DNA from 3 places in the Pseudomonas sp. 2835 genome. Region 1 is predicted to be linked to each of the others. Evidence: predicted binding sites of a transcription regulator. Region 1 holds the regulator's gene; each other region holds the start of a gene.
What was found. Region 1 encodes FliA, which starts transcription of late flagellar genes. Its sites were predicted from a motif close to CTAAAGTTTNNNNNNNNNNNGCCGNTAA; they were not measured.

Region 1 (10,340 bases):
GACGGTGTTGTCGGCTGATCGCGATGACCTGCTGGCAATTGCCAATGAGCCGCTGGAGCAGGCGATCATCCATAGCGTCCAGGTGGTTGGCTGGAGTGCGCTGTGGATGGCGGCGGGGCTGTTGATCATCGCTGCGGTGGACGTGCCGATCCAGCTCTGGCAGGCGCACAAGAAGCTGTTGATGACCAAGCAGGAGGTGCGTGACGAGTACAAGGACTCCGAAGGCAAGCCCGAGGTCAAGCAGCGCATTCGCCAGCTGCAGCGCGAGGCTTCGCAGCGGCGGATGATGGCGGCGATTCCCGAGGCGGACGTGATCATCACCAACCCGACCCACTATGCCGTGGCGCTCAAGTACGACCCGGAGAAGGGCGCGGCGCCGCTGCTGCTGGCCAAGGGCGCCGACTTCATCGCCCTGAAAATTCGCGAGATCGCCAACGAGCACAAGATCCAGGTGCTCGAATCGCCGGCGCTGGCGCGTTCGATCTACTATTCCACCGAGCTTGAAGAAGAGATTCCCGCCGGTTTGTACCTGGCAGTGGCCCAGGTGCTGGCCTATGTCTACCAGATCCGCCAGTATCGCGCCGGCAAGGGCAAGCCGCCGGAGCCGCTCAAGGATCTGCCGATCCCGCCGGATTTACGCCGCGATTCCTGATCGACATTGTCGGCCTTATCGCTGGCAAGTGCAGCTCCCGCAGGGGGGCATGCAGGCTCATTGTGGGAGTCGGCGTTGCCGGCGATGGCTGCGCAGCAGCCCCGAGTCACTCAAACCACCTCGTTCGGCAAAGTTGGAAAGCTTCTTGCAAAGGCAGCGCTGCGCGCCTCAAACGCGTCAAAGTTTTGCTTGAGCTAACGAGGAATACCGGTGGATCGCTCTCAGTTAATCAACAGTGCCCGTAGCAACCTGGTCGGTCTAGGCCGGGGTAACCTGGGTGTGCCGCTGTTGCTGCTGGTGATGCTGGCAATGATGATGTTGCCGATCCCGCCGTTTTTGCTCGACGTGTTCTTCACCTTCAACATCGCCTTGTCGATCGTGGTCTTGCTGGTCTGCGTCTACGCCCTGCGCCCACTGGACTTTGCCGCGTTCCCGACCATCCTGCTGGTGGCGACGCTATTGCGCCTGGCGCTCAACGTGGCGTCCACGCGGGTGGTAATGCTCCACGGCCATGACGGCCACGAGGCCGCCGGTAAGGTGATCCAGGCCTTCGGCGAGGTGGTGATCGGCGGTAACTACGTGGTCGGTATCGTGGTCTTCGCGATCCTGATGATCATCAACTTCGTGGTGGTCACCAAGGGTGCCGGGCGTATTTCCGAGGTGAGTGCGCGCTTCACCCTCGACGCCATGCCCGGCAAGCAGATGGCCATCGACGCCGACCTCAACGCCGGCCTGATCGACCAGGCCCAGGCCAAGGCGCGCCGCGCTGAAGTGGCTGGCGAGGCCGAGTTCTACGGCTCGATGGACGGTGCCAGCAAGTTCGTCCGCGGTGACGCCATCGCCGGCCTGTTGATCCTGTTCATCAACCTGATCGGCGGCATGGCCGTCGGTATGTTCCAGCACAACATGACCTTTGCCGATGCCGGCAAGGTCTATGCCCTGTTGACCATCGGTGACGGTTTGGTGGCGCAACTGCCATCGCTGTTGCTGTCCACTGCGGCTGCGATCATGGTTACCCGCGCCTCGGGCTCCGAGGACATGGGCAAGCAGATCAACCGGCAGATGTTCGATTCGCCCAAGGCCCTGGCGGTGTCGGCCGGCCTGATGATCGTCATGGGCCTGGTGCCGGGCATGCCGCACATCGCTTTCCTGAGCCTCGGCCTGCTGGCCGCCGGCGGTGCCTATCTGGTGTGGCGCAAGCAGAACCAGGCCAAGCTCAAGGCCCTGGAAGAGGTGCAGCGCCAGCAGGACCTGCTGCCATCGCCACAGCGCGCCATGGAAACCAAGGAGCTGGGCTGGGATGACGTCACGCCAATCGACATGATCGGCCTTGAGGTCGGCTACCGGCTGATTCCGCTGGTGGACCGCAACCAGGGCGGCCAGTTGCTGGCGCGGATCAAGGGCGTGCGCAAAAAGCTGTCCCAGGACCTGGGCTTTCTCATGCCCACGGTGCACATTCGCGACAACCTCGACCTGGCGCCCAGTGCCTACCGCTTGACCCTGATGGGGGTGATCCTGGCCGAAGCCGAGATCTACCCGGACCGCGAGCTTGCGATCAACCCGGGGCAGGTGTTCGGTACCCTCAATGGTATTGCCGCCCGCGACCCGGCCTTTGGCCTGGAAGCGGTGTGGATCGACGTTAACCAGCGCAGTCAGGCGCAGTCGCTGGGCTACACGGTGGTGGATGCCAGTACGGTGGTTGCCACCCACCTCAACCAGATTCTGCACAAGCACTGCCATGAGCTGATCGGCCACGAAGAAGTGCAGCAGCTGCTGCAGGTGCTGGCCAAGGCGTCGCCCAAGCTTGCCGAGGAGCTGGTGCCGGGCGTCATTTCCTTGTCGGGCCTGCTCAAAGTGCTGCAGGCGTTGCTCGCCGAGCAGGTTCCGGTACGCGATATTCGCAGCATTGCCGAAGCCATCGCCAACAACCCGGGCAAGAGTCAAGATACCGCCGCGCTGGTGGCGGTGGTGCGCGTCGGATTGTGTCGCGCTATCGTGCAAAGCATTGTCGGCGTTGAGTCCGAGCTGCCTGTGATCACCCTTGAGCCAAGATTGGAACAGATTTTGCTCAATAGTTTGCAAAGGGCTGGGCAAGGCCAGGAAGACGGTGTTCTTCTGGAGCCGAGCATGGCCGAAAAGCTTCAGCGTTCGTTGATCGAAGCCGCCCAGCGTCAGGAGATGCAAGGGCAGCCGGCGATCCTCCTGGTCGCAGGACCGGTACGAGCCATGCTGTCGCGCTTCGGTCGCCTGGCTGTACCGAATTTGCATGTTTTGGCGTATCAGGAAATACCTGACAACAAGCAAGTTACCATCGTCGCCACAGTGGGCCCGAACGGCTGAGGTAGTGGGTTATGCAAGTTAAGCGTTTTTTCGCCGCCGATATGCGTCAGGCCATGAAGCTGGTTCGCGATGAGCTGGGGGCCGATGCCGCCATCATTGGCAACCGACGGATTGCTGGCGGTGTCGAGCTGACGGCTGCGCTGGACTACAAACTGTCCGCCCTCGCGCCGCGGGTGCCGAATGTCGAGCTCGAAGACGAACTGCGCAAGACCCAGTCGCGCATCGTCACCGCCCAGGCCGAGCTGAGCAGCCGCAGCGAGAGCGAAGACGCCAATCGCCAGCTGTTTGCCGGCTTGCCGCTGACCGCTTCCGAACCGCTGGTCGACCCGCAGGTCGAAGCGCCGGCAGTCCCTGCCGCGCCGGCCGCCGCGCCAATTGACCAGCGTCTGTTCGACTCGATGCGTTCGGAGCTGTCGGGCCTGCGCGAATTGCTTGAAGTGCAGCTCGGCTCGCTGGCCTGGAGCCAGTTGCAGGGCAACAAGCCGCAGCAGGCCAACCTCTGGCGCCGCCTGCAGCGTATCGGTCTGTCCGGGCCGATTGCCCGCGAACTGCTCGACCTGACCACCGAAATCCAGGAGCCGCGTCACGCCTGGCGCATGCTCCTGGCACACCTGGCGCGGATGATCCAGGTGCCGGAAATCGAACCGATCGAAGAAGGCGGTGTCATTGCCATGGTCGGTCCGGCAGGCATGGGCAAGACCACCACCCTGGCCAAGCTTGCCGCGCGTTATGTACTCAAGTACGGCGCGCACAACCTGGCCCTGGTGAGCATGGACAGCTTCCGTATCGGCGCCCAGGAGCAGCTCAAGACCCTGGGGCGGATCCTCAATGTTTCGGTTACCCACGTCGATCCGGGCCAGTCGCTGGCCCAAGCCCTCGACCCGCTGCTGCGCAAGCGCGTGGTGCTGATTGATACCGCTGGCTTGCAAGCCAGCGACCCGGCGCTGCGCATGCAGCTGGAAACCCTTGCCGGGCGCGGGATTCAGGCCAAGAATTACCTGGTACTGGCAACCACCAGCCAGAAACAGGTGCTGACCGCCGCCTACCACAGCTACAAGCGCTGCGGCCTGGCCGGTTGCATCCTGACCAAGCTAGATGAAACCGCCAGCCTCGGCGAAGTATTGAGCCTGGCAATCAGTCACGAACTGCCGGTGGCCTATCTTACCGATGGCCCGCGCATTCCTGACGACCTGCACCTGCCGCGCCGGCACCAGTTGGTCAGCCGCGCAGTGAGCGTGCAGATGCAGGACGAGCCCAGCGAAGAGGCCATGGCCGACATGTTCGCTGATCTCTACCACAGCTCCGGCAAACGCGTGGGCTGAGGTGAATATGAATACGTTGCAAAGTACCTACATCAATGGTCTGCCAGGCATTTTTCAGGTGTTGAAAGCGCAGCCCAGTCATGTGGCCTCGGTCTAAGTAAGACAAGGTAAAGAACAAACATGGGTAGCATGCATCCCGTACAGGTGATCGCCGTGACCGGTGGCAAAGGTGGCGTCGGCAAGACTAACGTGTCAGTGAACCTGTCGCTGGCGCTGGCTGAGCTTGGCCGTCGGGTCATGCTGCTGGACGCCGACCTGGGTCTGGCCAACGTCGACGTGCTCCTGGGCCTGACGCCCAAGCGTACCCTGGCCGACGTCATCGAAGGCCGTTGCGAGTTGCGCGACGTGTTGCTGCAAGGCCCCGGCGGTGTGCGCATCGTGCCGGCGGCCTCGGGCACGCAGAGCATGGTGCACCTGGCCCCGGCCCAGCACGCCGGCCTGATCCAGGCCTTCAGCGAGATCGGCGACAACCTCGACGTGCTGGTGATCGACACCGCTGCGGGTATCGGTGACTCGGTAGTCAGTTTTGTCCGCGCCGCCCAGGAAGTGCTGCTGGTGGTGTGCGACGAGCCCACTTCGATCACCGACGCCTACGCCCTGATCAAGCTGCTCAACCGTGATTACGGCATGAACCGCTTCCGCGTCCTGGCGAACATGGCCCAGAGCCCTCAGGAGGGGCGCAACCTGTTCGCCAAGTTGACCAAGGTCACTGATCGCTTCCTCGATGTCGCCTTACAATACGTCGGTGCGGTGCCTTACGACGAATGCGTGCGCAAGGCGGTGCAGAAGCAGCGAGCGGTCTATGAAGCCTTCCCGCGTTCCAAGTGCGCGCTGGCATTCAAGGCCATTGCCCAGAAGGTCGATAGCTGGCCGCTGCCTGCCAACCCACGGGGGCACCTGGAGTTCTTCGTCGAGCGCCTGGTGCAACCGACGAGTGCGGGTCCGGTGCTATGAACGCCAGCGGTTATCGGATGTACAGCAAGGCTTCGCGTGACGCCCAGTACGAGCTGATCGAGCGTTACGCGCCGCTGGTCAAGCGCATCGCCTACCACTTGCTGGCACGTCTGCCGGCCAGTGTGCAGGTGGAGGACCTGATCCAGGCCGGGATGATCGGCCTGCTTGAAGTCTCCAACAAGTACGACGCGAGCAAGGGGGCCAGTTTCGAGACCTACGCCGGCATCCGCATCCGCGGCGCCATGCTCGATGAAGTGCGCAAGGGTGACTGGGCACCGCGTTCGGTACACCGCAATACCCGCATGGTCAGTGACGCGATTCGTGCAATTGAAGCAAAAACCGGCCGTGACGCTAAAGATCACGAGGTTGCTGCCGAACTTCAATTGAGTCTCGATGATTATTACGGGATTTTGAATGACACCCTGGGCAGCCGCCTGTTCAGTTTCGACGACCTGTTGCAGGACGGCGAACATGAAGGCCTGCACGAGGACGGTGCCAGTGCCCAGCTCGAGCCTTCGCGCGATCTGGAAGACGAGCGTTTTCAGGCAGCCTTGGCCGATGCCATCGCCAACCTGCCGGAACGCGAGCGTCTGGTCCTGGCGCTGTACTACGACGAAGAGCTCAACCTCAAGGAGATCGGTGAGGTCCTGGGGGTGAGTGAGTCGCGTGTCAGCCAGTTGCACAGCCAGTGCGCGGCACGTTTGCGTGGTCGCCTGGGGGAATGGCGGGCGCGTTGAACGCAGGTTCGATGCAGTCGTGAAATGTAGTGCCGAATTGATTGAATGCGCGTTCCGCGCTGAACGCGTTAAAGACTGCTTGGAGGTCTAATTGAACAAAGACATGAAAATCCTCATCGTGGACGACTTCTCGACGATGCGGCGGATCATCAAGAACCTGTTGCGTGATCTGGGCTTTACCAACACCCAGGAAGCCGATGATGGCAACACTGCACTGCCGATGCTCGAAAGCGGTCATTTCGACTTTCTGGTGACCGACTGGAACATGCCTGGCATGTCCGGTATCGACCTGCTGCGCAAGGTGCGTGCCGACGAGCGTCTGAAACACCTGCCGGTGCTGATGGTGACTGCCGAAGCCAAGCGCGAGCAGATCATCGAAGCCGCCCAGGCCGGGGTCAACGGCTATGTGGTCAAGCCGTTCACCGCCCAGGTGCTGAAAGAAAAGATCGAAAAGATCTTCGAGCGCGTCAATAGCTGAGGTACGCCACGGGGGCGCTATGGAGCAAACACAATCATCCTTGGGCGAGTTCGAGTCGACACTCAAGAAACACGCCCGGGAACTGGTCGACAGCCTTGAACGAGGCAAGTTCGGCGACGCGGTGCAACTGATCCATCAGCTGAACCAGACCCGTGACCTTGGCCTGTATCAGGAAGTCGGAAAACTCACCCGTGAGCTGCACAGCGCGATCGTCAGTTTCCAGATCGACCCGCACATGCCGCAAGCCGAGGAAGTGTCGCAGATCACTGACGCGACCGAGCGCCTGTCCTACGTGGTCAAGCTGACCGAGGGCGCGGCCAACCGCACCATGGACCTGGTCGAAGCCAGCACACCGGTACTCAACGAGCTGAGCGACGAAGCCAAGGCGCTGAGCGTCGACTGGCAGCGCTTCATGCGCCGCGAAGTGGCGGCACCGGAGTTTCGTGAACTGGCCAAGCGTGTCGACAGTTTCCTGACGCGCAGCGAGGAGGGCAACCGCAAGGTCGCCAGCCACCTCAATGACATTCTTCTGGCTCAGGACTACCAAGACCTGACCGGCCAGGTGATCAAACGCGTCACGACGCTGGTCACCGAAGTAGAAAGCAATCTGCTCAAGCTCGTGCTGATGGCCAGTCAGGTCGACCGTTTTGCCGGTATCGAACATGACCACCAGCAGCTGCGCGCTGAAAAAGATCAAGAAAAACATCCGACTCGGGGTGAAGGTCCGCAGATTCATGCCGATAAGCGTGAAGACGTTGTGTCCGGTCAGGACGATGTCGACGATCTGCTGTCCAGTCTGGGTTTTTAGGGAGCACGTTTAATGAGCTTCGGCGCCGATGAAGAAATCCTTCAGGATTTCCTGGTAGAAGCCGGCGAAATTCTTGAGCAACTGTCCGAGCAACTGGTCGAGCTGGAAAGCCGTCCGGATGATGCCGACCTGCTCAATGCGATCTTTCGCGGTTTTCACACTGTAAAAGGGGGCGCCGGCTTCCTCCAGCTCAACGAGCTGGTGGAGTGCTGCCATATCGCCGAAAACGTGTTCGACATCCTGCGCAAGGGTGCCCGGCGCGTTGACTCCGAACTGATGGACGTGGTCCTGGAAGCCCTGGACACGGTCAACAGCATGTTCGGCCAGGTGCGCGAGCGCAGCGACATCACCCCGGCCACCCCTGAGCTGCTGGCGGCGCTGTCGCGCCTGGCCGAGCCTGCCGGGGAAGACGAAGTGGCAGCCCCTGCCGCTGAACCCGAGGTGGTTGAAGCGCCGGCGGCCGAGGCCGAGGCGGATATTACCGACACCGAATTCGAACAACTGCTCGACTCGCTCAATGCGGTCAAGGCCGAGGCAGAAGCCCAGGTCGCCGAGCCTGCCGGTGACGAAATCACCGACGCCGAGTTCGAGTCGCTGCTTGACCAGTTGCACGGCAAGGGCCAGTTCGCCGCCGACAACCTCGGCGCCGCCACTGAAGTACCAGCTGGCGCTGCCACCGCTGGCGACGCCAGTGGCGACATCACCGACGATGAATTCGAAGCGCTGCTCGACCAGTTGCACGGCAAGGGTACCTTTGCCGTCGATGCACTGCCGGGCGCTGCTGCCGCCCCAGTGGAGGCCGCTGCGCCTGCCGCGTCTGGCGATCACATCTCCGAGCATGAATTCGAAGCGCTGCTCGACGAGCTGCACGGCAAGGGCAAGTTCGTTCCCGATGCGGTTGCCACGGCCGCACCGGCTGCCACCGCAGCACCCGCGAAAGCTGCGGCCAAGCTTGCCCCGGCACCTGCCGCCAAGCCAGCTGCTGCGCCAGCCCCTGCGGCCAAAGCACCGGCTGCGGCACCTGCACGCCAGGCCGCTCCGGCTGCCGAGAAGCATCCTGCCAGCGAAACCGAAACCACCGTACGGGTCGACACCGCACGGCTCGACGAGATCATGAACATGGTCGGCGAGCTGGTGCTGGTGCGTAACCGCCTGGTGCGCCTGGGCCTGAACAGCGGCGATGAAGCCATGTCCAAGGCCGTGTCGAACCTTGACGTGGTCACCGCCGACCTGCAGACCGCGGTGATGAAAACCCGCATGCAGCCGATCAAGAAGGTCTTCGGGCGCTTCCCGCGCCTGGTTCGCGACCTGGCCCGGCAGTTGAAGAAAGAAATCAACCTGGAGCTGGTCGGCGAAGAGACCGACCTCGACAAGAACCTCGTCGAGGCCCTGGCCGACCCGCTGGTGCACTTGGTGCGCAATGCCGTCGACCATGGCGTCGAGACGCCGGAAGAGCGCGAAGCGTCGGGCAAGTCCCGTGGCGGCAAGGTGGTGCTCTCGGCCGAACAGGAAGGCGACCACATCCTGCTGTCGATCTCCGATGACGGCAAGGGCATGGACGCCGACGTGCTGCGCGCCATCGCGGTAAAGCGCGGGGTGATGGACAAGGACGCCGCCGATCGCCTGAGCGAGACCGAGTGCTACAACCTGATCTTCGCCCCGGGCTTCTCGACCAAGACCGAGATTTCCGACGTGTCCGGGCGTGGCGTGGGCATGGACGTGGTGAAAACCAAGATTTCCCAGCTCAACGGCTCGATCAATATCTACTCGACCAAGGGCCAGGGCTCGAAGATCGTCATCAAGGTGCCGCTGACCCTGGCGATCATGCCGACGCTGATGGTCATGCTCGGCAACCAGGCGTTCGCCTTCCCGCTGGTCAACGTCAACGAAATCTTCCACCTCGACCTGTCGCGTACCAACGTGGTCGACGGCCAGGAAGTGGTGATCGTGCGCGACAAAGCCTTGCCGCTGTTCTACCTCAAGCGCTGGCTGGTCAGCTCGGCCGCTCATGAAGAGCAGCGCGAGGGCCATGTGGTGATCCTTTCGGTGGGTACCCAGCGGATCGGCTTCGTCGTCGATCAACTGGTGGGCCAGGAAGAAGTGGTCATCAAGCCGCTGGGCAAGATGCTCCAGGGCACCCCGGGCATGTCGGGCGCCACCATTACCGGTGACGGGCGCATTGCGCTGATCCTCGACGTACCGAGCATGCTCAAGCGTTACGCCGCCCGGCGTATTTGATTCTGGTGGCGCGGCTCACATGCCGCGCCCCCTAATGGAGTGTTTATGGCAGTCAAGGTCCTGGTGGTGGATGATTCCGGTTTCTTCCGCCGCCGTGTCTCGGAAATTCTTTCAGCGGACCCGACTATCCAGGTCGTCGGTACCGCGACCAACGGCAAGGAAGCGATCGATCAGGCGCTGTCGCTCAAGCCCGATGTCATCACCATGGACTACGAAATGCCCATGATGGATGGCATCACCGCCGTGCGTCACATCATGCAGCGTTGCCCGACCCCGGTGCTGATGTTCTCCTCGCTGACCCACGAAGGCGCTCGTGTCACCCTCGACGCGCTGGATGCCGGTGCGGTCGATTACCTGCCGAAAAACTTCGAAGACATCTCGCGCAACCCGGAGAAGGTCAAGCAACTGCTGTGTGAAAAGGTCCATACCATTTCCCGCAGCAACCGTCGCTTCAGTGCCTACGCAAGCCCGGCGCCGGCGCCGCAGCCAGCCGCGCAACCTGCCGTCAGCAGCCTGGGCAGCACGCCTGCACCCCGCGCCGCAGCACCTGTGCGCGCAGCGGCTGCGCCAGCGTCCAGTGCTTCGCCGGCGCCCAAGCGCAAGCCCTACAAGCTGGTTGCCATCGGTACTTCCACTGGCGGCCCGGTTGCCCTGCAGCGGGTTCTGACCCAGTTGCCGGCCAACTTCCCGGCGCCGATCGTGCTGATCCAGCACATGCCGGCGGCCTTTACCAAGGCGTTTGCCGAGCGCCTCGACAAACTGTGCAAGATCAGCGTCAAGGAAGCCGAGGACGGCGACATGCTGCGCCCGG
Region 2 (10,340 bases), on a different contig from region 1:
ACGGTTGAGCAACTGGCTGGCCGCGACCAAACCGATATGCCGGCCCTCATGCCAAAAATGCTGGCGGCCCTCGATCTGCACGATGGCCTCGGCCGGCAGCTCCAGGGTGCGCTCGATGTGCGCCAGCGGGAAGGCATAGGCTTCGGCGCCAACCTCGACCACCAGGCTGCGCACCACCGACAGGGTCAGCGGCACTTCGAGGTGAAAGCAACTGCCCTGGCCGCTGGTCTGGGTCAGCTCGATCGAGCCGCGCAACTGGCGAACCATGTGCTGCACGGCGTCCAGGCCGACACCGCGTCCGGACACCTCGGTGACCCGGTCGCGCAGGCTGAAACCGGGCAAGAACAGGAAGGTCAGCAGTTCGGCCTCGCTCATCTGCGCCACGGTTTCGGCGGGCGACAACTGGCGCTCGACGATGCTCTGGCGCAAGTGCGCAAGATCGACGCCGCCGCCATCGTCGCTGATCTCAAGCACCAGCAACCCGGCCTGGTGCGAGGCGCGCAGGCGGATCTGCCCTTCCAGTGGCTTGCCGGCCACCAGGCGCCGTTCGGGCGATTCGATGCCGTGATCGACGGCATTGCGCAGCAGGTGGGTCAAGGGCGCTTCGAGCTTTTCCAGTACGTCGCGGTCGACCTGGGTCTTCTCGCCTTCAATTTCCAGGCGCACCTGCTTGCCCAGCGAACGGCCCAGGTCACGGACCATGCGGCTTTGCCCGGTCAGCACATCGGCGAACGGGCGCATGCGACAGGCCAGCGCGGTGTCGTACAGCAGTTGCGCGCGCTGGCTGGCCTGCCAACCGAACTCATCGAGGTCGGAGGCTTGCTGCAACAGAATTTGCTGGGTCTCACCGAGCAGGCGCTGGGCCTGGGCCAGGGCGTCCTGGACTTCCGCGCTCTGGCCGCTGCTTTCCAGTTGCTGCTTGAGGCCATCGAGGGCACGGATACTTTGCCCATGCATGCGCTTGAGGCGCTGCAGGGTAGCCAGGTAGGGCTTGAGCCGCTGGGTTTCGACCAGCGATTTGCTCGACAGGTCGAGCAGGCTGTTCAGGCGCTCGGCAGTCACGCGCAAGACCCGCTCGCCACCCTCGCCCGTGCGTTTGCCACTGCGCACCGGCGCCGCTTCGACCTCGGGCTCGGGTTCTACGCTTGGCGGCTCGACCGCCAGGGGTTCGGGTTCCGGTTCCGGCAATAGCGCCGGCGGCGCTGCGACAGCAGGCGCGGGTGTCGCACCGGGGTCGAGCAAGGCGGCCATCTGCACCAGGAAGGTCTGAACCGCAGCGTCGATGCTGGCATCGCCCGGGGTGGCGATGCGCATCAGCAGGTCAGTGCCCTGCAACAGCGCATCGATATGTTCCGGGCGCAGCAGCAGCCGGCCTTCCTGGGCGCCGACCAGGCAGTCTTCCATCACATGGGCGACGCTGACCCCGGCATCGACGCCGACAATCCGCGCCGCGCCCTTGAGCGAGTGGGCCGCACGCATGCAGGCTTCCAGCTGATCGGCTTGGGTCGGGTTGCGCTCCAGCGCCAGCAGCCCGGCACTGAGCACCTGGGTCTGGGCCTCGGCCTCCAGGCTGAACAGCTCGAGCAACGAAGCGTCGCGCATTTGCTCTGGGGTCATGACAGGCTCCGGTTCACGGCAGACAGCACTTGGTCTTCATCCAGCACGCGAACACTGCGCCCGCGCCATTGCAGCACCGCTGCGGTAAAACGGGTTTCGCCCTGCTCGGCCTCCAGGCGACGGGGGTCCAGGCCATGGATGCCGTCCACTTCATCGACCTGGACCACCACCGAGCCGCCGGCAGCGGCGATGATCAGCATGCGCGGCATGATCCGCGCCGAGATTGGCGCCGCAGCCTGGCTTTCAAGGCCAAGCAGATCGCCCAGCGACAGGCACGGCACCAGCGCACCCCGCACATTGGCCACGCCATGCAACACCCGCGAGCGCTGGTGCGGCAAGGAATGTACCTGCTGCAGCGGTGCGACCTCGACCAGGCAGCGGGTAGCCAGTGCCAGCCACTCCTCGCCCAGGCGAAACAGCAACAGCGAGCGGCCACTACTGGCTTGCTCAGGCACCTCGCTCTGTTCGTGAGCTTCCTGGGACAGCGAGTAGCGGTCCAGCAGGCGCGTCGCCGCAGCCGCGTAAACATCGCAGTTGCGGCAATGAATATGTTCTTCGAGCAGCGGGCAGCTCTTGTCGCCATGCACGCCAATACGGTTCCAGCAGTCATCGATGCTGGCGGCGTCACTGGCGACCAGTTGCACGTCGTTGTCACCCATCATTGTTCAGACTCCCGGTCGGCGCGCCGTGCGGCCCGCTCCTGCAGGCGCCGGGCGCCTGCGACATCACCTTGCGAGGCCAGCAACGCAGCCAGGTGCACCAGCGCCTCCGGATGCTGGGGGTCGAGGTACAACGCCTTACGGTAGTGGCTCAGGGCCTCGCCGCTGTCCCCGGCGGTGTCGCTGAGCAAGCCCAGCCAGTAGAACACCTGGGCAGTGGGCGGGTACTGCTGCAAATAGCGGGCGCAAGCCGCCTGGGCTTCGGCGCTGCTGCCGGCGTTGGCCAACTGGGCGATCTGCGCCAGCAACTCGCCGGCCGATTCCTGCGCGGCGGGCCTTGCCTGCGCAGGCGCAATCGGTTGGATCTTGCGCAGCGTCACCGACGCCGGGCGCGGCACGCTGGCCGCCGTCACCGGCACGGTCAACGGCAGGGGGATAGCCAGCGGCTTGCTGGGCGGCACCGGGTCCATTGCAGCCTGGCGCACATAGGCAAACGACTGGGCAATGCCCACCGGACGCATACCCATGCGCGCCAGCAGGCTACCTTCGGCCGGGCCGATAAACAGCACGCCCTGCTCGTGGATCAGACTTTTGAGCACCTCGAACACCCGCTGCTGGGTGGGGACGTCAAAGTAGATCAGCAAGTTGCGGCAAAACACGAAATCGTAGCTGCCTTCACGGGCTTTTAGCGCCGGGTCCAAGACGTTGCCGACCTGCAGTTTGACCTGCTGGCGAACCCGCTCGTCAAGGCTATGGCCTTCGTCAGTCTCGCTGAAATGCCGCTCGCGAAAATCCAGGTGCGAGCCCCGGAACGAATTGCGCCCATACAGCGCCTGCTCGGCGCGGCCAATGGAATTGGGGCTGATGTCCATGGCGTCGACGCGAAAGCTGTGAGAGGCAAAGCCGCCGTCGAGCAGGGCCATGGCAATCGAGTACGGCTCTTCACCGGTCGAGCACGGCAGGCTGAGGATCCGCAGCGGGCGCATGCCAGCCAGCTCGGCCAGGCGTTTGCGCGCCAGGGTCAGCAGGGCATTGAACGACTCCGGATAGCGGAAGAACCAGGTTTCGGGGACGATCACCGCTTCGATCAGCGCCTGCTGCTCCTGGCTCGACTGCTGCAGCCGCAGCCAATAGTCATCCAGGTCGCGGGCTTCAAGGGTCGCGCAGCGCTGACGCAAGGCGCGTTCGACCATCGGCGCGCCGACCGAGGCAACGTCCAGGCCAATACGATCCTGCAAAAAACGAAAGAAGCGCTGTTCGCCGCTCATGCCAGGCCCCCGCCGTTCGCCGCCAGCTCAGGCGGAAACAGCAACTGGCGCACCTCGGCGCTGAGCAGGTCCTGCACGCCAATGCGCTGGAGCAGGCCGTGGGCATCCTCGCGCACCGGCCCCAGGTAAGGCGCCTGCTGGTTGTCCAGGCCATAGGGCTGGAACTCGGCGGGCTCGCAACGCAGGGTATCGGTGGCCTGTTCGAGGATCAGCCCCAGCAGCAAGTGTGGGCGCAACGGGTCGGCACGGTAGTGCACCAGTACCAGGCGCGTGCTGGTGCGCACCGGCGCCGGCAGGCCGAAACTCAAGGCGCCGACGTCAATCACCGGCACCAGCGCGCCGCGATGCGCCAGCACCCCGGCCACCCAGGCCGGGGTCTGGGCGATGGGCTTGAGCGGCAGGCGCGGCAGCACCTCGGCGACTTCATGGGCGTCCAGGGCAAAGCGCTGGTCGCCGATGCGAAACACCAGGTACAAGGTGCCGTGGGAGGCCGCATCCTGGTTGCGGCGAGGCTGTAGGTCGTTCATCGGCAGGTCAGACTTTGAACCGCGACACGCCGCCACGCAGGCCGGTGGCCACCTGGCTCAGTTCGTCGATGGCAAAGCTGGCCTGGCGCAGCGATTCGACCGTCTGGCTGCTGGCATCGCCCAACTGCGCCAGGGCGTGGTTGATCTGTTCGGCGCCGGTGGCCTGGGCCTGCATGCCTTCATTGACCATCAGCACCCGCGGCGCCAGGGCCTGGACCTGGTGAATGATCTGAGTCAGCTGCTCGCCAACCTGCTGCACCTCGAACATGCCGCGGCGCACTTCCTCGGAGAACTTGTCCATGCCCATGACCCCGGCCGACACCGCCGACTGGATCTCGCGAACCATCTGCTCGATGTCGTAGGTAGCAACGGCGGTCTGGTCGGCCAGGCGCCGCACTTCGGTGGCGACCACGGCGAAACCACGGCCGTACTCACCGGCTTTTTCCGCCTCGATGGCGGCGTTGAGCGAGAGCAGGTTGGTCTGGTCGGCGACCTTGACGATGGTCACCACCACCTGGTTGATGTTGCCGGCCTTCTCGTTGAGGATCGCCAGTTTGTTGTTGACCAGGTCGGCTGCGCCCATCACCTGGTGCATGGTTTCTTCCATGCGCGCCAGGCCCTGCTGGCCGGAGCCGGCAAGGATCGAGGCCTGGTCGGCGGCCGAGGTGACTTCGGTCATGGTCCGGACCAGGTCGCGGGAAGTCGCGGCGATTTCCCGCGAAGTGGCGCCGATTTCAGTGGTAGTGGCGGCGGTTTCGGTAGCGGTAGCCTGTTGCTGCTTGGAGGTGGCGGCGATCTCGGTCACCGAGGTAGTGACCTGCACCGACGAACGCTGGGCCTGGGACACCAGGTTGGTCAGTTCGCCCATCATTTCGTTGAAGCCGGTTTCGACCGCGCCGAACTCGTCCTTGCGGTCCAGGTTCAGGCGCACGCTGAGGTCGCCGCCGCTGAGCTTGTCCAGGGCATGGACGATACGCTGCATCGGTGCGGTGATGGCCCGCATCAGCACCAGGCCGCAGATGGTCGCGGCAACGATGGCCAGCAGCAGCGAGACGATCATGCTGAACTTGGCCGTGGCCACGGCGCTGACGATGGAGTCGGTGGCGGATTCGGCCGAGTGACGGTTGCGCTCGATCACCCCGTTCAAGTGCTTGCGGCCATCGACCCAGGCCGGGGTCAGCACCTCGGCGAGCAGGCGCTGTGCCTCGGGGTAATCCTTCTTGCGGTAGGCTTCCAGTACGGTATCCACCGCTTTCAGGTAGGCGGCTTCGAGCTGTCCGAACTGGTCGAAGCTGGCCTGGTCGTCCTTCTCGCGAATGGTCTCCTGGTAGCTGGCCATGTGCTGCTTGAGGCGCTCTTCAAAGCCCTTGTACAGCTCCATGTCGGCCGAGGTGATCTCGCGGTGGTCGCTCAGGCCCACCAGTTGCTGGGTCAGTACATAGCTGTCGACCCAGGCGCTGCGGATCATGGAGCTGTAGTAAACCCCGGGGATGCTGTCGGTTCGCACCGCTTCCTCGCCGGATTCTATGGCCACCAGTCGCGAATAGGCGGCGACCACCATCAGCGACATGATGGCGATAATCACGGCGAAGCTCGCCAGGATCCGTTGGCGCAAGGTCCAGTTTTTCACAGTCAGCCCTCAAGTGTTCTACGCGAGCAGGAAAAATGGGCAGAGTATAGCCCAGCGGCTGCGCGCATTTGCGGCTGACTTAACGGCTGGATCGGGCCAAACGGGCTAGATACTGGCCATTAGCCCGGTTTCATTGACTGGCGGCAATCTTTACCTGGTTTTCCAGCTCGCTCTTGAGCGCCGGATCAAGCTTGAGCTGGCGCGCCAGTTCGTCCAGGTAGGCACGCTCCATGAAATGTTCTTCGTCTACCAGCATGACACTGGCAATGTACATTTCGGCGGCCATTTCCGGGGTGCTGGCGGCGCGGGCGACATCGGCCGGGTCCAGCGGTTTGTTCAGCTCGGCGTGCAGCCAGTGTTGCAGCTCCTGGTCGCTGGACAGCTTGACGAATTCGCCCTCAATCAGCGCCCGCTCGCGTTCATCGACATGACCATCGGACTTGGCCGCCGCCACCAGCGCCTTGAGGATCGCCTGGCTGTGCTGCTCGACCTGGGCCGGCGGCAGGCGGTCGAGGGTTTGCGGCTCGCCCTGTACGGCGGCGCCCTGCTTGGCCTGCCAGTTGCCGTAGGCCTTGTAGGCGATCACCCCGAGGGCCGCCAGGCCGCCGTAGGTCAGGGCCTTGCCGCCGTACTTGCGAGCCTTTTTGTTGCCCAGCAGCAAGCCCATCGCCCCTGCCGCCAGGGCACCGCCACCGGCACCTGAGAGCAGGCTGCCCAGGCCACCACCGCCCTTGCCGCCGAGCAGGTCGCCAAGGCCGCCGGATTTGCCGGCGGGGCTTTTGCCGCCCTGGTTCTGCAGCAGGTCCTGGCCGGATTTGAGCAGTTGATCGAGCAAGCCACGGGTGTTCATGGGGCATCTCCATGGGGAGGAAAGAAGCCCAAAGAGTACTGCCGCTGGCTGAAGCGAAGCTGAATGCATTTGCTTCCAGATGTTGCCTACGCTTAAACCAGCTATACCTGCACTTTCACCGCCCCGAGATAATTCCAACAAGAGGGAACACCATGTTCGTGCACAAGACCGCCACGCTCTGCGCCCTGAGCACCGCCCTGCTGGCCAGCGCCAGCCTGCAGGGCGCCGAACCCTTGAAAGCCGTGGGCGCCGGCGAAGGCCAGCTGGATATCGTTGCCTGGCCGGGTTACATCGAGCGCGGTGAAAGCGACAAGGCCTACGACTGGGTGACCGGCTTCGAGAAAGACACCGGCTGCAAAGTCAGCGTCAAGACCGCCGCCACCTCTGACGAGATGGTCAGCCTGATGACCAAGGGCGGTTACGACCTGGTCACCGCCTCCGGTGACGCCTCGCTGCGGCTGATCGCCGGCAAGCGCGTACAGCCGATCAACACGGCGCTGATCCCCAACTGGAAGAACCTCGACCCACGGCTCAAGGACGGCGCCTGGTACGTGGTCAACCAGCAGGTGTACGGCACGCCGTACCAGTGGGGCCCGAACGTGCTGCTGTACAACACCAATGTATTCAAGCAGGCGCCCAGCAGCTGGGGGGTGGTGTTCGAGCCCCAGGATCTGCCCGACGGCAAGCCCAACAAAGGCCGGGTGCAGGCCTACGACGGGCCGATCTACATCGCCGATGCGGCGCTGTACCTGAAATCGGCCAAGCCCGAACTGGGCATCCAGAACCCCTACGAACTGAACGAAACCCAATACAAGGCGGTGCTCGACCTGCTGCGCCAGCAACAGCCGCTGATCCACCGCTACTGGCACGACGCCACAGTGCAGATGAGTGACGTCAAGAACGAAGGCGTAGTCGCCTCCAGCTCCTGGGGCTACATGGTCAATGGCCTGCAAGCCGACAAGCAGCCGGTGGCCTCGACCATTCCCAAGGAAGGTGCCACCGGCTGGGCCGACACCACCATGCTGCACAGCGAGGCCAAGCACCCCAACTGCGCCTACAAGTGGATGGACTGGTCGCTGCAGCCCAAGGTCCAGGGTGACGTAGCGGCCTGGTTCGGCTCACTGCCAGCGGTGCCGGCGGCTTGCACCGGCAGCGAACTGCTCGGTGCCGAGGGCTGCAAGACCAATGGTTTCGACCAGTTCGACAAGATCGCCTTCTGGAAGACCCCGCAGGCTGAAGGCGGCAAGTTCGTGCCCTATAGCCGCTGGACCCAGGACTATATTGCGATCATGGGCGGCCGCTAGGGCCCTATCGCGGGGCAAGCCCGCTCCCACCTGAAAACACGGGCTTGCTCCCTCTTGCTGGAGCTTCGCACCATGACCCTTGCAGTGCAGTTCACCAATGTCTCGCGCACCTTTGGCGAGGTCAGGGCCGTTGACCAGGTATCGGTCGACATCCACGACGGCGAGTTTTTCTCGATGCTCGGGCCTTCGGGTTCGGGCAAGACCACCTGCCTGCGCCTGATCGCAGGCTTCGAGCACCCCAGTGCCGGGTCGATCCATATCCACGGTGAAGAGGCGGCGGGGTTGCCGCCCTACCAACGCGACGTCAACACGGTGTTCCAGGACTACGCGCTGTTCCCACACATGAACGTACGCGACAACGTCGCCTATGGCCTCAAGGTCAAGGGCGTGGCCAAGGCCGAACGCCATGCCCGCGCCGAAGAAGCCCTGGCCATGGTTGCCCTGGCCGGCTATGGCCAGCGCAAGCCGGTGCAACTGTCTGGCGGCCAGCGCCAGCGCGTGGCCCTGGCGCGGGCGCTGGTCAACCGTCCGCGGGTGCTGCTGCTCGATGAACCGCTGGGAGCGCTGGACCTGAAACTGCGCGAACAGATGCAGGGCGAACTGAAAAAACTGCAGCGCCAACTGGGCATCACCTTCATCTTTGTCACCCATGACCAGACCGAGGCGCTGTCGATGTCGGACCGCGTCGCGGTGTTCAACCGCGGCCGCATCGAGCAGGTCGACACTCCACGCAACCTGTACATGAAGCCGGCGACCACTTTCGTCGCCGAGTTCGTCGGCACCTCTAACGTGCTGCGCGGCGCCCTGGCGCAGCAACTCAATGGCAGCCAGCTGCCGTTCTCGATCCGTCCGGAACACATCCGCCTTGGCGACCAGCCGCCGGCCAGCGACGAAATCCAGGTCAGCGGCCTGCTCCACGATATCCAGTACCAGGGCAGCGCCACCCGCTACGAACTGCAACTGGACAACGGCCAACTGCTGAGCATCAGCCAGGCCAACAACCAGTGGCAGGAACACGCCGCGCCCTGGCAGCCCGGCCAGCGCCTGCAGGCGCGCTGGGCCCGCGAGGCGATGACGGCGCTGCAGGAAACCATGCCCGGCGAGGGCCGCTGAGATGGCCCAGGCCCTGGCAAGCCGCGCGCCGAGCGCCATGCGGCGCTTCTCCACCCTGCTCTACCGGCGCCCCAACCTGTACCTGGCACTGCTGCTGGTGCCGCCGCTGATCTGGTTCGGCGCGATTTACCTGGGGTCGCTGCTGAGCCTGCTGTGGCAGGGTTTCTACACCTTCGACGACTTCACCATGGCGGTCACCCCCGACCTGACCCTGGGCAACTTCGCCGCGCTGTTCAACCCGTCGAACTTCGACATCATCCTGCGCACCCTGGGCATGGCCATCGCCGTGTCGCTGGCCAGCGCCGTGCTGGCTTTTCCCATCGCCTACTACATGGCCCGCTACACCAGCGGCAAAACCAAGGCGTTCTTCTATATCGCGGTGATGATGCCGATGTGGGCCAGCTACATCGTCAAGGCCTACGCCTGGACCTTGCTGCTGGCCAAGGGTGGCGTCGCCCAGTGGTTCGTCCAGCAGCTCAACCTGGGACCGGTGTTGCAGTTCATCCTCGGTATTCCCGGGGTGGGCGGCAGCACCCTGTCGACCTCGCACCTGGGGCGCTTCCTGGTGTTCGTGTACATCTGGCTGCCGTTCATGATCCTGCCGATCCAGGCTTCGCTGGAGCGCCTGCCGCCGTCGTTGCTGCAAGCCTCAGCGGACCTTGGCGCGCGCCCGCGGCAGACCTTCATGCAGATGATCCTGCCGCTGTCGGTGCCGGGCATCGCCGCAGGCTCGATCTTCACCTTCTCGCTGACCCTGGGCGATTTCATCGTCCCGCAACTGGTCGGCCCGCCCGGCTACTTCATCGGCAGCATGGTCTACGCCCAGCAAGGCGCCATCGGCAACATGCCCATGGCCGCGGCCTTTACCCTGGTGCCAATCGTGCTGATCGCCGTGTACCTGTCCATGGTCAAACGCCTGGGGGCCTTCGATGCACTCTGACCGCGCCTCGATCGGCCTGCGCCTGGCGGCCTGGGGCGGGCTGGTGTTCCTGCACTTCCCGATCCTGATCATCTTTCTTTATGCCTTCAACACCGAGGATGCCGCCTTCAGCTTTCCGCCCCAGGGCTTGACCCTGAAGTGGTTCAGCGTGGCGTTTGCGCGCCCGGACGTGCTGGAGTCGATCAAGCTGTCGCTGCAGGTCGCCTGCCTGGCGACATTGATCGCCCTGGTGCTCGGCACCCTGGCCTCGGCGGCGCTGTACCGGCGCAGCTTTTTCGGCAAGGAGAGCATTTCGCTGATGCTGATCCTGCCCATCGCCCTGCCCGGGATCATCACCGGCATCGCCCTGCTCTCGGCATTCAAGACCCTGGGCATAGAGCCGGGTATTTTCACCATCGTCGTCGGTCACGCCACCTTCTGCGTGGTGATCGT
Region 3 (10,340 bases), on a different contig from region 1:
CCCTGCTGACTCGTCGGGTGACTGCCGAGCAACTGCAGCGGGTCAGTTCGATCACCGCCAAGTACGGGCTGAACATCGACCATATCGATCGCCTGTCGGGCCGTGTCGCGCTGGACACACCGGCCGAACAGAGCAAGGGCTGCATCGAGTTCTCGGTACGTGGCGAGCCGGCTGATCCGCAAGCCCTGCGCGCCGAGTTCCTCAGCGTTGCCCAGGAGCTGAACGTCGACATCGCCTTCCAGCAGGATTCGCTGTTCCGTCGCAACCGCCGCCTGGCGGTGTTCGACATGGACTCGACACTGATCGAAGCCGAAGTGATCGACGAGCTGGCCAAGGCTGCCGGTGTCGGTGAGCAGGTATCGGAAATCACCGAGCGGGCCATGCGTGGCGAGCTGGATTTCCGTGCCAGCTTCAAGGAGCGCCTGGCGCTGCTCAAGGACCTGGACGTTGGCGTGCTGGACCAGATCGGTGCGTCGCTGCGCCTGACCGAAGGCGCCGAAACGCTGTTCGCCGAACTCAAGCGCCTGGGTTACAAGACCGCCATCCTCTCCGGTGGCTTCACCTACTTTGCCAAGCAGCTGCAAGCCAAGCTGGGCATCGACTACGTGTTCGCCAACGAGCTGGAAGTGGTGGATGGCAAGGTGACCGGCGTGGCGGTCGAGCCGATCGTCGACGCCCAGCGCAAGGCTGACCTGCTGGGTGAGCTGGCGCGCAAGGAAGGCTTGCAGATGGAGCAGACCATTGCCGTCGGCGATGGCGCCAACGACCTGCCGATGCTGGCGATTGCCGGCCTGGGCGTGGCGTTCCGGGCCAAGCCGCTGGTCAAGCAGTCGGCCAAGCAGGCAATCTCGACCCTGGGCCTCGATGGTGTGCTTTACCTGCTGGGTTTTCGCGATCGCGACGGTCGCGTCTGAGTAAATGGCTGCTTGCGGCCCATCGCTGGCAAGCCAGCTCCCACAGGTACAAAAAAGCCCGCATCGCTGCGGGCTTTTTCATTTTCAGGCCTGTGCCGGCAGTGCCAGGCGCTCGCCCATGCTTACTGCAGAGCCGGCGCCGAGCTCTTCGGCCCATTTCACCTGCTCTGGCCCGAACAGTACGACAGCTGTCGAACCCAGTTTGAAACGGCCAAGCTCCGCGCCTTTTTCCAGATGGATCGGCGCACGACTGGCTTCGTCGTAGCGCACAGTCTTCAGTTCACGCTTGGGTGGCGTTACCAGGCCGGCCCAGACGGTTTCGATCGAGGCGACGATCATCGCGCCGACCAGCACCACGGCCATCGGCCCGCGCTCGGTGTCGAACAGGCAGACAACGCGCTCGTTACGGGCGAACAGCTCCGGAACGTTTTCGGCAGTGGTCTGGTTGACCGAGAACAACCGGCCCGGCACGTAGATCATCTCGCGCAGGGTGCCGGCCAGCGGCATGTGCACGCGGTGGTAGTCCTTGGGCGACAGGTAGATGGTTGCGAACTGGCCACCCATGAACGGCGCGGCATTGGCCGGATCGCCTCCCAGCAGCTCGAGGGCGCTGAAACTGTGGCCCTTGGCCTGGAAGATGCGGCCGTGCTCGATCGGGCCGAGCTGGCTGACGGCGCCGTCTGCCGGGCAGAGGATTGCCCCCGGGGTTTCGTCCAGCGGGCGCGCGCCCGGCTTGAGGGCGCGGGTGAAGAAGGCGTTGAAGTGCTCGTAGGCGGTGACGTCTTCGACCAGGGCCTGGGACATGTCCACCTGGTAGCGCTTGGCGAACCAGCTGGTGAAGGCGTTCTTGAACCAGCGCACACGGCATTCGGCGATGCAGCCGGCCAGGCGCGAGAGCAGGTGATGGGGCAGCAGGTACTGGCTGATGATGAACAAGCGGGATTTCATTAGGTTTCCTTAAACTTCAACAGGGGTGTCGGGGTGGTTGCCCCATTCGCCCCAGGATCCGGCGTAGGCTTTGACCCGAGGGTAGCCCAGATGCTTGGCCACCAGGTAGGTAAAGCCGGAACGGTGGTGAGTCTGGCAGTGGGTGACCACTTCCTTGTCTTTGCTGATGCCCAGCTGCTCGAGGATCTCGGGCATGTCCTTGCGAATGCGCTGGTGATCGTTCAGGTCCATGCCGGCGGTCCATTCGAAATTGACTGCGCCGGGAATGTGCCCGCCCTTGGCTGCGAGAACTTTCTCGCCGCGGTATTCGGCCGGGCTGCGCGCGTCCCAGATCGCCAGGTCGGCAGCGCCGAGGCGGCTTTGCAGGTATTCGCGGGTGGCCGTAGGCTCTTCGTGCAGGGTCAGGTTGACCGTGCCGCTGGCAGCGTCGGGTACTTCAGTGCTGAGGTTGCTCGCTGGCCACGCGTGGACGCCGCCGTTGAGGTAGTGGTAACGCGAGTGACCGATTACATCCAGTAACCAGATGAAGCGCCCGGCCCAGCCGCCGCCCTCGTCGTCATAGACCACATAGACCGCATTGGCGTTATGGCCGAGCTCGGCGAAGAGTTTTTCCAGGTCGGCCTTGGCCGGCAACAGGCCCGGCGCAGGAGGCTGGCCTAGCTGGGTGCGCTTGAAGTCGACGAAGCGCGCTCCCGGAATATGCCCGCTGGCATAGCGGTTGGGGCTGGTCAGGTCGACCAGGATCAACTCTGGCGCATCCAGGCGGGTTAGCAGGTCTGCCGGCTCGATAACCAGGGGCAAGCCAGAAAAGTCAGTCATCCAGAGTCTCCAGAGCGGAACAGAGGGGGCGATTGTAGCGCATGGCTCAGGCGCTGCGGTTGCTGAAGGCGGTCAGGGCCCGCTCGATGCATTGCGCGGTTTTGCCGAAGGCTTGCACGCTGACGTCCGCCAACGGCTTGCCGCCCTGGTCGGCGACCAGCAGCATGACCACCCGGCCATTGCTCGACAGCGAGCGCAGCAGCACGTGCTCGCTGCGAAACAGGGCGCGCAGGCTGGGCGGCAGCAGGGCCGAGAACTGCGCGTGGTTTTCCGGGGTCAGGCGCAGTTGCGCCGCTTTGCTCAGCAGGCGTTGCAGCAATTTGCTCTGGTCGATGGGCAATACCAGGCTGGCCGCTTCGGCAGGAATACCGGCAATCTGGTGAACCCGCAGCTGGCTCAGGGTCTTGTCGGTCATCAGCAGCATCACCCGCTGCATGCCGCAGGCGACCAGCGCGTCGCGGGCCAAAGTCGTCAGGTGGATGGCATTGCTGAACGGGCTGGGCTCGGTCAGCAGCTCACCGCAGAGTTTGCGCCAGGCGCCCAGGGCCTGGGCCGAAGGCGTTGGCGGAGCGATCTTGCCTTGATGCAGGCGTTGCTGGTGCCAGGGCCAGAGCAGCGCCTCGGCCGGGTGGAACAGGCCGGGGCAGGCGTGATGGCGGGCGCTGATCGTAGCTTGCTGGTGCACCAGTTGCTGGACATCGTCCAGCGGGGTTTGCAGATACAGGCTGGTCAGCAATTGCCAGCGCTGCACATGCGGATTGGTCCAGCCGACTTGTGAGGCCAGGGCCAGGCCGTTGGCCAGCAGCACGGTATTGGCCGGCTGGTTGAACCAGCGGCGCAGGCTCGGTTGATCGTCCAGGCGTTGTTGCTGGTGCAGGCTGTCCTGGTCGCGGGCGATGAGGATCGCCTGGGCCAGCAGCCGGCGTTCTTCCTGAAGTAAATGGTAACCACGCGTTACCCAGTCCGGCAGGCGCCAGTGTTCGGCCAACGCCTTGCACAGGCTCATGGCCCGTACACCGAACAGCTCTTTTTCCACCCGCAGTGCCGATTCACCTTTGTGCACCACGCGCAGCTCCCATTCATCAAGGAGCTTGGGGTGGGTCAGCGCCAGGGGCCAGAGCGGGGACAGGAACAGCAAGCTACCCCAGTGGATTTCCTGCCACAGCCGCGCCAGGCGGCTGGCGAACAGGCCGTTGGCCTGCTGGCTGGCGTGCTGGCTGACCATCTGCAACTGGCGCAAGGTCGGGGCAATTTCGGCTTCCGGTAGCGCCGGCAGACGCTCCAGCAGCTCTGCGGTACGCGTCAGCCCCAGGCGGTTGAGGGCGATCTCCAGGCTCTCGGCCGGCTCGCCCTGGCCGGTGTTGCTGTGGTGGTTGGCCTCGCGCATGACGCTGAGCACCAGTGCGGGGCTGTCCTGCATCAGTTCGGCGATGTCGCGCAACGAGCGGCGGCTGTCGCCGATGGCGGCTTTTACCCGTTCGTAGCTGGCCAGCGGAACCGGCAGGCGCACGCTATCGAGGAGCTTGACCCAGGCATCGAGTGTTTTTGGTGTTTGACTTGGTACGATGGTTTCAATAGGCATGCTGGAGGTAGGCCGAACTGGCTTTTCGCCTTGACTGACTATAGTCTGGCGCAGTTCTGCCGATAAGTAGAAGAAGAGTTTTTTTAACTTCCGCTCACGACCCTGACCACGACAGTAAGTGCTTTCTATCTATGGCTAAAATTATCGGCATCATCGTCGTATTCGCGAGTGTGCTCGGCGGATATGTACTTTCCCACGGCAAGATTGCGGCCCTGATCCAGCCTTTTGAAGTGCTGATCATCGGTGGTGCTGCTTTCGGTGCGTTCCTACAGGCCAACCCTGGTTACATGACCATGCATGTAATCAAGAAGTCGCTGAAAATGTTCGGCACGCGCTTTACCCACACCTTCTATATCGAGGTGCTGGGCCTGGTCTACGAGATTCTCAACAAATCCCGTCGCGAAGGCATGATGGCGATCGAAGCCGATATCGAAGACGCCGCTGCCAGCCCGATTTTCGCCAAGTACCCGGCGGTACTGGGTGACGAGCGCATGACCGCGTTCATCTGTGACTACCTGCGCATCATGTCCACCGGCAACATGGCCCCGCACGAGCTCGAGGGTCTGTTCGACATGGAACTGCTGAGCATGAAGGAAGAACTCGAGCACCCGTCCCATGCCGTGACCGGCATCGCCGACGGCATGCCCGGCTTTGGTATCGTCGCCGCGGTACTGGGGATCGTGGTGACCATGGCCTCGCTGGGCGATGGCGACCAGAAGTCGATCGGCCTGCACGTCGGTGCGGCGCTGGTCGGTACCTTCTTCGGTATTCTCGCCGCCTACGGTTTCTTCGGCCCGCTGGCCACTTCCCTGCGCCATGACGCCAAGGAAGAGCTGAACGTCTACGAGGCAATCAAGGCCTCGCTGGTGGCTTCGGCCTCGGGCATGCCGCCATCGCTGGCCGTGGAATTCGGGCGCAAGGTGCTGTTCCCGGCCCACCGCCCGAGCTTCGCCGAGCTGGAACAAGCAGTTCGCGGTCGCTAAGCCATGGAGAACAATCAGCCCATTATCGTCAAGCGCATCAAGCGCTTTGGCGACGGCCACCACGGTGGTGCCTGGAAGATTGCCTTCGCCGACTTCGCCACGGCGATGATGGCGTTCTTCCTGGTGCTGTGGCTGCTGTCGACGGCCACCCCGGAGCAGAAGATCGCCATTGCCGGCTACTTCAAGGATCCGATCGGCTTTTCCGAAAGCGGCACGCCGTACATCATCGACCTGGGCGGTTCGCCTCAGCTCGCCCCGGAAAAGACCATCAACCCGGAAGAAAAGTCCGAGCCAACGCCTGAATCCAGCATCCCGATCGACCAGAACACGGTCGAGAGCATGGCCGAGCAGGTTGAGCGCGAGCGCCTGGAGTTGCTCCTGCAAGAGCTGCAGAACAAAGTCGAAGAGAACCCGCAACTGCAGAAGTTCAAAGACCAGATCCTCTTCGAGATCACCCAGGACGGCCTGCGCATCCAGATCATGGACGCCGAGAACCGGCCGATGTTCGACCTTGGCAGCGCGCGTTTGCAGCCGTATTTCGAGGACATCCTGCTGGCCATGGCCGACACCATCAAGGCGGTGCCGAACAAGATCAGCATCAGTGGCCATACTGATGCCAAGCCGTATTCCGGTACCGGTGACTTCGGCAACTGGGAACTGTCGGCCAACCGTGCCAATGCCGCCCGTCGCGCGCTGGTCGCCGGTGGCTACCCGGATACCCAGGTGGCACGGGTGGTCGGTTATGCCTCGTCGTCGCTGTTCGACCGGCAAAATCCGCTCAACCCGGTCAACCGCAGGATCGACATCATCGTGCTGACCAAGAAGGCCCAGCGCACCATCGAAGGCGAGCAAACCCAGCCCGCTGCGCCTGATGCCGCTCAACCTGGCGCTGCGGCGCCGGCACCGGGGGCAACGCCAGAGCAGGCTCCGGCGGCTGAGCCGGAGCCGATGCAGCCACGGGAGTTGCGGCAGAAGCTGAACATCTTCGAAGACGGTGTATTGAAGATGGACGAGAACAAGCAGTAAGCCTGCTTGCTAAACAAAACGCCCGTGCGCAGCGATGCCCACGGGCGTTTTGTTTGGCGCTACAGGCTAGAAACCACGGCGGATCTTGGCCTTGAGGTCGGCATGGAAGAAGTCGGCGTTGGAGCGGTTGGTGGCGTTGGCCTCGCAGGCTTCGCTGTCGATCGCGCGTTTGAAGGTCTGCTCGTCATGGTAGGCGCGCACGTACAGGTCGATGTGCTCGCGGTTGTTCATGGTTGGCCACTTCTCCAGATACCCCGGCAGCGTGGCCTCGCCACACTGGTAAAAGGCTACCCGGCGATTGACCAGGGTGGCGGCGCCAAGCTGGAAGGGCACCCACCAGGCCTCGGCGGTTTCCGGCGCGAGCACGGCAATCAGGTGGGTACACTGGCTGATATTGCGGCGAATGATGCCGCTGATATCGTCGGTAGTCTGCTGTGCCTCACTGTCGAACAGGTCCAGTTGGGTATTGATGCCTTCGAGCTTGAGCCGTTCATTAATGATGAAGGCTTCCAGGCGTTCGCTGTGGCGATAGCTGATAAAGACTGGCATCAGAAGTGCCCTCCCACGCTGGAGGGAGTGGCATTGATGCGTAAAAGCTGAATTGTCATGGTTGATTCCTTTCATACGCAGGGCATGGGTCGATTCGCTTCATGGCGGCGAATCTTGAAAGGTGACAATCAGCGAAAGTCTTTCGCACAGCAAGGTACGACCAGCAAAGCAGATGCTTCCCGCTTTGCTGGGTAATAAATCCTACGGATGCGTCCTACTTTGAACCGTTTGAGGCCCGTTTCCGGGCCTCAGATGTTTCAGTAAGTGTCTTGCGGCAGGCTGGCGATGATCGAGCGGTAGCTGTTCATCCGTTGCTGCTGTACGCGGCCGTCTTCCAGGGCCTTGAGCAGTGCACAACCGGGCTCGCGGTCATGCTTGCAGTCGCGGAAGCGGCAGGTACCGATCAGGTCGGTGAACTCGATGAAGCCCGCTTCGACGTCGGCGCGGCTGACGTGGCCCAGGCCGAACTCACGGATACCCGGTGAGTCGATTAGCTCGCCGCCACCAGGGAAGTGGTAGAGACGGGCGGTGGTGGTGGTGTGGGTGCCCTGCCCGGACCATTCCGACAGATCGCCGACGCGGGTCTGTACCTCGGGCAGCAGGCTGTTGACCAGCGACGACTTGCCAACCCCGGACTGACCGACAAACACGCTGATATGCCCGTCCAGCTGGGCCTGCAATTGCTCCATGCCGTTGCCGTGGTGCGCCGACACTTCCAGCAGCGGGTATCCGAGCTGGCGGTACACCGCCAGCAATGCATTAAGCGCCGGAGCGTTCTGCTCGTCGATCAGGTCGGCCTTGTTCAGCAGCAGCAAGGGGCGGATGCCGGCATGCTCGGCCGCGACCAGGTAGCGGTCGATCAGGTTGGCATGGGGTTCCGGGGCCGGGGCGAAGACGATCACGATCAGGTCGACGTTGGCCGCTACCGGCTTGAGCTGGCCGCGGCTGTCGGGCCGGCACAGCTCGGTGTGACGCGGCATCTGCGCGACGATCACGCCAATGCCCTGGTTGCCGGCGCGCCAGACTACCTTGTCACCGGTCACCAGTGCCGGCAGGTTGGCCCGCAGGTGGCAACGGAACACCTGGCCGGCAACGTCGCCGTCCTGGGCTTCGACTTCGACCTGCACGCCAAAGTGAGCGATGACCAGGCCCATTTGCTCCGGGCCGAGGTCACCGCCTTCGAGCTCCTTCAGGGTCTGTTGTTCGCGTTTGGCGGCGCGGGCAGCGCGTTCACCCTGGATTTTTTCGATGCGCCAGTTCTGGCGTCGATTGAGCTGGCGTTTGGCCATGAAGGTTCCGTGTTCGGGAGGCAATATTTAACCGCGGGGAGTTTAGCACGCTCCACTAGGCTAAACTGCGCACCTACCGAGGAGCAGAATCATGCAGAACCCACAGAACCTGATCTGGATCGACCTGGAAATGACCGGTCTGGATCCGGATCAAGACGTCATTATCGAAATGGCCACTATCGTCACCGACAGCGACCTCAACACCCTGGCCGAAGGCCCGGTGATCGCCATTCACCACAGTGACGAAGTGCTGGCGCGCATGGACGAGTGGAACACCCGCACCCACGGCGCCTCCGGGCTGACCCAGCGGGTCAAGGACAGCAAGGTCAGCATGGCCGAAGCCGAGGCACAGACCATCGCCTTCCTGGAACAGTGGGTACCGAAGGGCAAGTCGCCGATCTGTGGCAACAGCATCTGCCAGGACCGCCGTTTCCTTTATCGCCACATGCGCAGCCTGGAAAACTACTTCCACTACCGCAACCTCGACGTCTCGACCCTCAAGGAGCTGGCCGCGCGCTGGGCCCCTGAAGTGCGTGACAGTTTCAAGAAGGGCGGCACCCACCTGGCGCTGGACGATATCCGCGAGTCGATCAACGAACTGCGCCACTACCGTCAGCACTTCATCAAGTTCTGATCGCAGCGCCGCCGGCTTGTACAGACAATCCGCGCGGCGCCCCCTTTTGGTGCCTGTGGCAACTGGTTAGACTGCGCGCCCCATTGCACGGATCTGCGCCATGTTGTTGATGCTCTACCTCATTGCTATCACCGCCGAAGCCATGACTGGCGCGTTGTCTGCCGGGCGTCGCGGCATGGACTGGTTTGGTGTGGTGCTGATCGCCTGCATCACCGCCCTGGGGGGTGGTTCGGTGCGCGACGTGTTGCTGGGGCATTACCCGCTGACCTGGGTCAAGCACCCGGAATACCTGGTGCTGACCAGTTTCGCGGCATTGATGACCATCTTCATCGCGCCCTTGATGCGCCACCTGCGCTCGCTGTTCCTGGTGCTCGATGCCCTCGGGCTGGTGGCCTTTACCCTGATTGGCTGCATGACCGCGCTGGAAATGGGCCAGGGCATGCTGGTGGCATCGATCAGCGGGGTGATTACCGGGGTGTTCGGCGGGATTCTCCGGGATATCTTCTGTAACGATATTCCGCTGATCTTCCGTCGGGAGCTGTATGCCAGTGTGTCGTTCGCCGCGGCCTGGTTTTACCTGGGCTGCGTGTACTTCAATGTGCCAGGCGAGCAAGCAATTTTGCTGACCCTGTTTGGCGGTTTCCTGCTACGCCTGCTGGCGATTCGTTTCCACTGGGAAATGCCCAAGTTTCATTACAACGACGAGCATTGAGTCGATAATCGTATCGCGGGGCAAGCCCGCTCCTACAGGCCGGGGCTAATCCCTGTGGGAGCGGGCTTGCCCCGCGAAAAGTGCTGCGCCAGCGCCCACTGCACATGCTCACGTACCAGTTCCGACGGGTACTCCTGCCGCGCTTTGAGCGCCTCCAACACCTGGACAGTCGACGGCGCATTGCCAAGCCCCACCGCCAGGTTGCGCAGCCAGCGCTCATAACCGGCACGGCGTAGTGGTGAGCCTTCAGTGCTGTCGAGGAAAGTCTGCTCATCCCACATGAACAGCTCGGCAAGCCCGGCACTGTCGAGATTGTGCCGGGGCTTGAAGTCGTTTTCGCCGGTCGGTCGGGCGAAACGGTTCCACGGGCAGACGATCTGGCAGTCATCGCAGCCAAATACCCGATTGCCGATCAACGGGCGCAGATCCTCCGGGATCGCGCTTTTCAGTTCGATGGTCAGGTATGAGATACAGCGCCGGGCATCGAGCACATAGGGGCCGACAAAGGCCTGGGTCGGGCAGATGTCCAGGCAGGCGCTGCAGCGGCCGCAGTGTTCACTGGCCTGCGGCGGGTCGACCGGCAGCGGCATGTCGACAAACAGCTCGGCAAGAAAGAAGTAACTGCCGGCCTTGCGATTGAGCAGCAGGGTATTCTTGCCGATCCAGCCCAGGCCTGCCTGCTCGGCAATGGCCTTTTCCAGCACCGGGGCACTGTCGACAAAGGCTCGAAAACCGAACGGGCCGATGTCTTTCTGGATACGTTCAGCCAGGTGCTGCACGCGTTTGCGCACCAGCTTGTGGTAATCGCGGCCCAGGGCGTAGCGAGAGATGTAGGCTTTCTCAGGTTGCGCCAGCTGCTGGGCCATGCGCGTATCGCCGGGCAG

Region 2: a site for FliA is predicted at 5,781-5,808, ahead of ABIE20_RS08665 (methyl-accepting chemotaxis protein). Genes of this name have one in related genera too.
Region 3: a site for FliA is predicted at 4,302-4,329, ahead of motA (flagellar motor stator protein MotA). Genes of this name have one in related genera too.

The regions. Positions count from the first base shown of each region.
Region 1 covers NZ_JBNDLE010000012.1:78,163-88,502, forward strand. The annotation lists gene flhB (flagellar biosynthesis protein FlhB) at 1-652, shown strand, start outside; gene flhA (flagellar biosynthesis protein FlhA) at 863-2,992, shown strand; gene flhF (flagellar biosynthesis protein FlhF) at 3,004-4,314, shown strand; gene fleN (flagellar synthesis regulator FleN) at 4,435-5,268, shown strand; gene fliA (RNA polymerase sigma factor FliA) at 5,265-6,005, shown strand; gene ABIE20_RS17980 (chemotaxis response regulator CheY) at 6,109-6,483, shown strand; gene ABIE20_RS17985 (protein phosphatase CheZ) at 6,503-7,291, shown strand; gene ABIE20_RS17990 (chemotaxis protein CheA) at 7,304-9,529, shown strand; gene ABIE20_RS17995 (protein-glutamate methylesterase/protein-glutamine glutaminase) at 9,575-10,340, shown strand, end outside.
Region 2 covers NZ_JBNDLE010000005.1:79,561-89,900, reverse strand. The annotation lists gene ABIE20_RS08685 (hybrid sensor histidine kinase/response regulator) at 1-1,617, opposite strand, end outside; gene ABIE20_RS08680 (chemotaxis protein CheW) at 1,614-2,279, opposite strand; gene ABIE20_RS08675 (CheR family methyltransferase) at 2,276-3,544, opposite strand; gene ABIE20_RS08670 (chemotaxis protein CheW) at 3,541-4,071, opposite strand; gene ABIE20_RS08665 (methyl-accepting chemotaxis protein) at 4,079-5,701, opposite strand; gene ABIE20_RS08660 (tellurite resistance TerB family protein) at 5,832-6,551, opposite strand; gene ydcS (putative ABC transporter substrate-binding protein YdcS) at 6,704-7,855, shown strand; gene ABIE20_RS08650 (ABC transporter ATP-binding protein) at 7,928-8,968, shown strand; gene ABIE20_RS08645 (ABC transporter permease) at 8,970-9,908, shown strand; gene ABIE20_RS08640 (ABC transporter permease) at 9,898-10,340, shown strand, end outside.
Region 3 covers NZ_JBNDLE010000018.1:2,079-12,418, forward strand. The annotation lists gene serB (phosphoserine phosphatase SerB) at 1-914, shown strand, start outside; gene asd (archaetidylserine decarboxylase) at 999-1,862, opposite strand; gene ABIE20_RS21440 (rhodanese-like domain-containing protein) at 1,872-2,681, opposite strand; gene ABIE20_RS21445 (HDOD domain-containing protein) at 2,728-4,263, opposite strand; gene motA (flagellar motor stator protein MotA) at 4,395-5,246, shown strand; gene motB (flagellar motor protein MotB) at 5,250-6,272, shown strand; gene ABIE20_RS21460 (TIR domain-containing protein) at 6,339-6,821, opposite strand; gene rsgA (small ribosomal subunit biogenesis GTPase RsgA) at 7,079-8,110, opposite strand; gene orn (oligoribonuclease) at 8,202-8,744, shown strand; gene ABIE20_RS21475 (trimeric intracellular cation channel family protein) at 8,845-9,456, shown strand; gene queG (tRNA epoxyqueuosine(34) reductase QueG) at 9,489-10,340, opposite strand, start outside.